DNA from 2 places in the Streptococcus equinus genome. Region 2 is predicted to be linked to the other one. Evidence: predicted binding sites of a transcription regulator. Region 2 holds the regulator's gene; the other holds the start of a gene.

Region 1 (3,550 bases), 170 kb from region 2:
GAAAAAGGTACGGTCAACGAAAATCACGTGTTACGTGGTCTTGATTTGGACATTGAACAAGGGGATTTCATCTCTGTCATTGGTGGAAATGGTGCTGGAAAATCAACGCTGATGAATTCTATTGCAGGTGTTGTTGAGATTGATGAGGGAGATATCGTGCTCGATGGTCAATCGATTCGAAAAGCGTCTGTTGCTGCACGTTCAAAAGATATTAGTCGTGTTTTCCAAGATCCACGCATGGGAACAGCGACGAATCTAACCATTGAAGAAAATATGGCAATTGCTTACCGTCGTGGTAAAAAACGCAGTTTCTTTAAAAAATCAATCACAGAAACAGAACGTCAATTGTTCAAGGAAAAATTAGCCGAGCTTGGTTTAGGTTTGGAAAATCGCATGAAAACAGATGCGGCATTTCTATCAGGTGGTCAACGTCAAGCATTGACTCTTGCTATGGCGACCTTGGTTCGACCAAAAATTCTTCTTCTTGATGAACACACAGCCGCGCTTGACCCAAAAACGAGTGACATGGTTATGCAGCTGACTAAAAAAGTAGTTGAAGAACAAGAACTTACAACCTTGATGATTACTCACAACATGGAACATGCTATCGAGTACGGTAACCGTCTGGTCATGCTTTATCATGGTAAAATCGTTGTTGATGTTCGTGGTGAAGAAAAGAAAAATCTCACCGTCGCACAACTCATGGATCTCTTCCACAAAAACAGTGGTCAAGTCCTAAACGATGACGCTTTGGTTTTGGGATAAAATAGTAAAAGCTGAGCCAAACTTCCTTTTGACAATGAGGAAATAGGCTCAGCTTATTTTTGATAAATAGTGTTTTTTTCTTGACTATTTCTGACCAAGTGTTAGAATAGTTTTTGTAGACATTAGCACTCTAGTACAAAGAGTGCTAACGATAATAAAAATATTGGAGGCAAAAGCATGTTGAAACCATTAGGTGACCGTGTGGTCTTGAAAGTTGAAGAAGAAAAAGAACAAACAGTTGGTGGTTTTGTCCTTGCTGGCGCAGGCAAAGAAAGAACTCAAACAGCAACTGTTGTAGCTGTTGGTACAGGTGCTCGTACATTGACAGGTGAATTGGTAGCACCAAGTGTTGCAGCTGGCGATAAAGTTATTATCGAAAACGGTGCAGGTGTCGAAGTAAAAGATGGTGAAGACACTGTGACTATCGTTCGTGAAGCTGAAATTTTAGCCGTATTGGCGTAAGATAGATTAATAAAATAGTATATTAATAGAAATCAAACAGAGGAATAGATATGGCAAAAGATATTAAATTTTCATCAGATGCACGCGCAAGCATGATGCGTGGGGTAGATATTTTAGCAGATACAGTTAAAGTAACCTTAGGCCCTAAAGGTCGTAACGTAGTTCTTGAAAAATCATTTGGCTCACCACTTATCACAAATGATGGTGTCACAATCGCCAAAGAAATCGAACTAGAAGACCATTTTGAAAACATGGGAGCAAAACTTGTATCAGAAGTTGCTTCTAAAACAAATGACATTGCTGGTGATGGTACAACAACTGCCACAGTTTTGACACAAGCAATCGTTCGTGAAGGTCTTAAAAATGTTACTGCAGGTGCTAACCCAATCGGCATTCGTCGTGGTATCGAATCAGCTGTTAAAGTTGCTGTTGATGAATTGAAATCAATTGCTCAACCAGTTGCTAACAAAGAAGCTATTGCACAAGTTGCTGCCGTTTCATCACGTTCTGAAAAAGTTGGTGAATACATTTCAGAAGCTATGGAAAAAGTTGGTAACGATGGTGTTATCACAATCGAAGAATCACGTGGTATGGAAACAGAACTTGATGTAGTAGAAGGTATGCAGTTTGACCGTGGTTACCTTTCACAATACATGGTTACTGACAATGAAAAAATGGTTGCAGACCTTGAAAATCCATACATCTTGATTACAGATAAGAAAATCTCAAACATTCAAGATATCTTGCCACTTCTTGAAGAAGTTCTTAAAACAAGTCGTCCACTTCTTATCATCGCTGATGACGTTGATGGTGAAGCTCTTCCAACACTTGTACTTAACAAAATCCGTGGTACTTTCAACGTTGTAGCTGTTAAAGCTCCTGGATTTGGTGACCGTCGTAAAGCTATGCTTGAAGATATCGCTATTTTGACTGGTGCGACTGTTATCACAGAAGACCTTGGTCTTGATTTGAAAGATGCTAACATGACTGCTCTTGGTCAAGCTGCTAAAGTAACGGTTGATAAAGACAGTACTGTTATTGTTGAAGGTGCTGGTGATGCGACAGCTATCGCTAACCGTGTTAACGTGATTAAATCACAACTTGCTTCAACAACATCAGAATTTGACCGTGAAAAATTGCAAGAACGTTTGGCTAAATTAGCTGGTGGTGTTGCAGTTATCAAAGTTGGTGCAGCCACAGAAACTGCTCTTAAAGAAATGAAATTGCGTATCGAAGACGCGCTTAACGCTACACGCGCAGCCGTTGAAGAAGGTATTGTTGCAGGTGGTGGTACAGCCCTTGTTAACGTCATTTCAAAAGTAGCTGAACTTGAACTTGAGGGTGATGAAGCTACAGGTCGTAACATCGTTCTTCGTGCTCTTGAAGAACCAGTTCGCCAAATTGCTTTCAACGCTGGTTATGAAGGTTCAGTTATCATTGAACGCTTGAAAAATTCAGAAGTTGGTACAGGATTTAACGCTGCTAACGGTGAATGGGTGAACATGGTTGAAGCTGGTATCATTGACCCAGTTAAAGTAACTCGTTCAGCTCTTCAAAATGCTGCTTCAGTAGCAAGCCTTATCCTTACAACAGAAGCTGTTGTTGCTAACCATCCAGAACCTGCTGCTAAAGCACCAGCTGCACCAGGAATGGATCCATCAATGATGGGCGGTTTCTAATCTGAATAACGAATAAATAGAAGAACACCTCATTTGAGGTGCTCTTTTTGTATGTCCGCATATCTTAGTTAAAAATTTGATATAATGAAGAAAAGAAATCTTGATAAAGGAGGTGTGCTGTAGTGGACGAAAAAGAATTGATGAGTTTAGGTGAATTATACCGCGAACTGCGTGTGGCGCGTGGTTTGAAGTTGAGAGACGTTGCGCATGATGGTTTATCAGTGTCACAATTATCAAAATTTGAAAATGGGAAAAGCATGCTGACGGCAGATAAGTTATTAACAGCTATTTCAGGCATTCACATGAGCTTTTCAGAATTTGGTTATGCTCTTAATCATTATCGAGCAAGCTCTTATCACAAAATCGGAAATCAGCTAGCAACTTTGCAAATTGCTGGGGATATTGCTGGTTTGAAAGACATGCTCAAACATTTTGAGGCTAGTGATTATTTTGATACTTACAATCGCTTGACTCGAATTGATATTGTCAGTGCCATTTATTCTCTTGATTCGAGCTATGAGATTAAAGAAGATGACAAGCAGTTTTTGACACATTATCTTTATGGTATTGAGCAGTGGACAGAGTATGAGCTTTATCTTTTTGGAAATACCATGTCAATTTTGTCCAATGATGATTTGATTTTC
Region 2 (3,550 bases):
TTGCTGAGATTTCTTGTGGAGTATATTCTTTACCGTTTGCAGATACTTTTTCAGAAGTACCCATTTTAGATTTGATAGAGATAACTGTATCTGGATTTGTTACTGCTTGACGTTTTGCAGCATCACCAACAATGATTTCACCATTTTTGAATGAAACAACTGATGGAGTTGTACGGTTACCTTCTGGGTTAGCAATGATTTTTGATTCAGTTCCTTCAAGAACTGCAACAGCTGAGTTTGTTGTACCTAAGTCAATACCAATAATTTTAGACATGTTCTATCCCTCTTTTTTATTATGAATTTATCTTTATTTACTTTCAGTTATAGTTTAATGACATTGCGGTCAAGCCAATTAGTTGTAAACAACGACCATTGCTGGACGCAAGAGACGTTCGTGAAGTTTATAACCTTTTTGAAGAACTTGTGCAATGCTATCTGCTGGATGTTCATCATCTGCAGGAAGTGTTTGAACAGCCATATGTAAGTTGTGGTCAAAGTTTTCAGCGACAACTTCTTCAACGCCTTCTTCGTTAAGCGCGCGAATCAAGCTATCACGTGTCATTTCAAGACCTTTTTTCACATCATCAGTCAAACCTTCAACAGCAAGTGCACGTTCCAAATTATCCAAACTTGGCAAGATAGCTTTTGCTAAATCTTGTGAACGATATTTTTGCAATTGTTGACGTTCTTCGTTAGCACGACGTTGAATATTTTGCATTTCAGCATGAGCTCGAAGATATTTGTTTTCAAAATCTTCAGCACGTTCAAGTGCTTTTTGCAATTCTTCGTTTTGAGCCTCTTCTTGAGGCTGTTCTTTTGTTTCTTCTTCAGTCACAACATCAGTGGCTTCAACTTCTTCTTGAAGTTCTTCGTTTTTAGTTTCTTCTGACACTGTGTCCCTCCCTATCTTTTTATCAAATTAAATTAATTACTAAACTTAGTTGACTTCGTAATGATTACTATTAAGATAACGGTAGTAATCACCAAGTTTCATCGCTAAGACTCGCCCGATAACATTAACCAAGCTAACACTTCTGCGATAATCCATATCAATCGGACCAATCAAGCTAAGAAGCCCAAATCCACGATAAGGAATCAAAAACTTATGTGTCAAAACAGTCACATCTGCTAAGGCTGGTTCTTGACTATCTGCGACCTGAACATTTGCAACCTCATTTTCTTTCATAGAAGAACGAAGAGCTACTGCAACTCTCTGGTCATTATCTAGAAAACGATAAGTTTCCAAATCAGCATAATCAAGTGAGTTAACTTTACCAGCTACGAAAACCAGTTCTCTAAACAATTCTGCAAAAATGTAATCAAACAAATCCAAAACGTTGTCTGTAACAGTAAAATACTTTTGCAAAACCTGAGGAATTTCAGTTCGTAACTTATAATGAATATCCATCACCGTGCGTCCGAGCAAACGCTCGTCAACGATTTCCTTCAATGTCACTAAATCCTTCAACATAAAGTTTTTTGGAATAGCAAACTGAATCGTTGCTGGTTTTGATTCATCTAAAGTTAAAACAGCTAAAGCATCATGACTTGATAATTGAACAATATCAAAAGCTGTCAATTTTTGTCGAGCTGGCTCAACATCCAAAATCACCGATGTATAACCAGTCATATCTGCTAAAACTTGACTTGCTTTTTGCAAAATATCATCAAGCTTGAAAGCTTCAAAATCAAAAGCCTTAACAACCTGATAAATATCGCGTTCATCAATACTATCAAGAGTCAATGAATGTTCAACGAAATATTTAAATCCAGCAGCGCTTGGCATACGCCCACTTGATGTATGTGCCTTTTCAAGCAATCCTAGTTTTTCAAGTTTTGCCATATCATTTCTGATAGTTGCACTACTTGAATCAATCGTCGCTTGCAAAGTTTTAGAGCCAATAGGTTCATGCGTCTGCGTAAATAATTCAACAATTAAGTTTAAAATATCACTTTGACGTTGTGTTATCATAACCTCGCCCCTTTCATTTTTAGCACTCATATACATCGACTGCTAATTTATAATTCTATTATACTCCTCTAAAAAACAGTGTCAAGGAAAAAGCGTAAAAAATTAGCACTCTTTTTAATAGAGTGCTAATTCGTTATTTATCGTATGAAGTTAAGTTGTTTTCTTCAATGATTTTAACCAATTTATCCGCATAATCAGGGTCAGTACTAAAGGACATATCTTGCAATGCTTGGGCTAATTTCTTATACCCTTTATCTGAGACCATCAGCTCATAAGCTCCTTTGCTACTAGTAATTTTTTCATCCTTTAAAAGAGCAAAGTAATCATAAATCGCATCATCCCATGATTTGTAAACCGCAAATTGTCCGATTTCAGTCTGCCATTCGTTGACAAAATAATGCTTGTACTTAAGAGTGATTATCTTATCTCCTGGCTGAGCAGAAACTGCAAATAAATTATGATACTTTGACGCTAATAAATAGCGACCATAATTAGATTCCAGAGCAGCTTGTGCCATCACTATAGATGGTTTAACACCATATGCACTCGCTACTTCCTGAACACTTGGAGCGATTGTGTCAAAAAATTCTTTCTTAGTATAGGAAACTTTTTCAACTTTATCAGCATTCGGTATAGCACGATGAGCATACAATGGTGAAAAAATTCCAAATACCAAAACAGCAAGAAAAATCAGAAATTGGACTAGAGAAAATCGAGATTTCATCGCTTGTTCTCCTTCAACAATGCAATATATTCTTCAAGACTTAAATTGTTTTCAGTCATATATTTTGCAGATTCCTTACCAACGTAGCGGAAATGCCAATCTTCATAATCAACACCAGTTGACTCCATTTTTCCTTTTGGAAAACGAAGAACAAATCCGTACTCTGGAGCGATTGCTGACACTTTTTCAACAACATCAGCATCACTTTGATTAAGATAATTTACAGTACTCATATCCATAGCTAAACCAGTCTGATGTTCACTAGCTCCAGCAGGCTGTGAATATGTTTTTACCAAATCTTCAGCTTGCGATTGCGTCAAACTTGAATCAGCTGCCATTTCTTGTGAAACATATGAATTAAATAACTCCTCTTGGTAAGCTACACTGCGATAACCTGAGATTAAATGTTCACTAGCATCAATAGCCTGCGCTGCTGCTAAAAAACTACGAGCATTATCAGCAATACGAGAATCTACAGTAATATTATCAATTTGAGTCAAATCAGGATTCATTTCTGGAGTGACATTATCACGATTAACCAAAACCAACTCCCAATCCTTCGTTGAAACATCAGGTAAGTCCGAATTCTTTACCTTAGACTTTTCAGATGAAGACACACTGGTTGAAGTCGTCTGACTCATCGAAACGTCCTTAACTTTTCCTTCCATTGAAAAATGGTCGCCTTGGACAAAAATAAATATTCCAAAAATAAAAATTACAATAATCAGTAACCCTACAATTAGGGTTGGTAAACTACGCTTTTTTCTCATCTTTTCTTTCTTCTAATAATTGTCTACCACGAAGACGGTAACTAACATCTCCGATAGACTCAATAGTAAATTTTCCATTTTCAA

The links. The regulator HrcA, encoded in region 2, represses chaperone genes, less so after heat shock. The targets are predictions, from matches to a motif close to TTAGCACTCNNNNNNNNNGAGTGCTAA.
Region 1: a site for HrcA is predicted at 888-914, ahead of groES (co-chaperone GroES). Genes of this name have one in related genera too.

What each region holds. Positions count from the first base shown of each region.
Region 1 covers NZ_CP185763.1:1,097,961-1,101,510, forward strand. Annotated here, with positions in the region: gene ACN0NP_RS05525 (ABC transporter ATP-binding protein) at 1-765, shown strand, start outside; gene groES (co-chaperone GroES) at 943-1,227, shown strand; gene groL (chaperonin GroEL) at 1,278-2,906, shown strand; gene ACN0NP_RS05540 (Rgg/GadR/MutR family transcriptional regulator) at 3,047-3,550, shown strand, end outside.
Region 2 covers NZ_CP185763.1:1,268,037-1,271,586, reverse strand. Annotated here, with positions in the region: gene dnaK (molecular chaperone DnaK) at 1-274, opposite strand, end outside; gene grpE (nucleotide exchange factor GrpE) at 353-892, opposite strand; gene hrcA (heat-inducible transcriptional repressor HrcA) at 938-1,972, opposite strand; gene ACN0NP_RS06305 (glycoside hydrolase family 73 protein) at 2,106-2,696, opposite strand; gene ACN0NP_RS06300 (M15 family metallopeptidase) at 2,693-3,466, opposite strand; gene ACN0NP_RS06295 (histidine phosphatase family protein) at 3,450-3,550, opposite strand, start outside.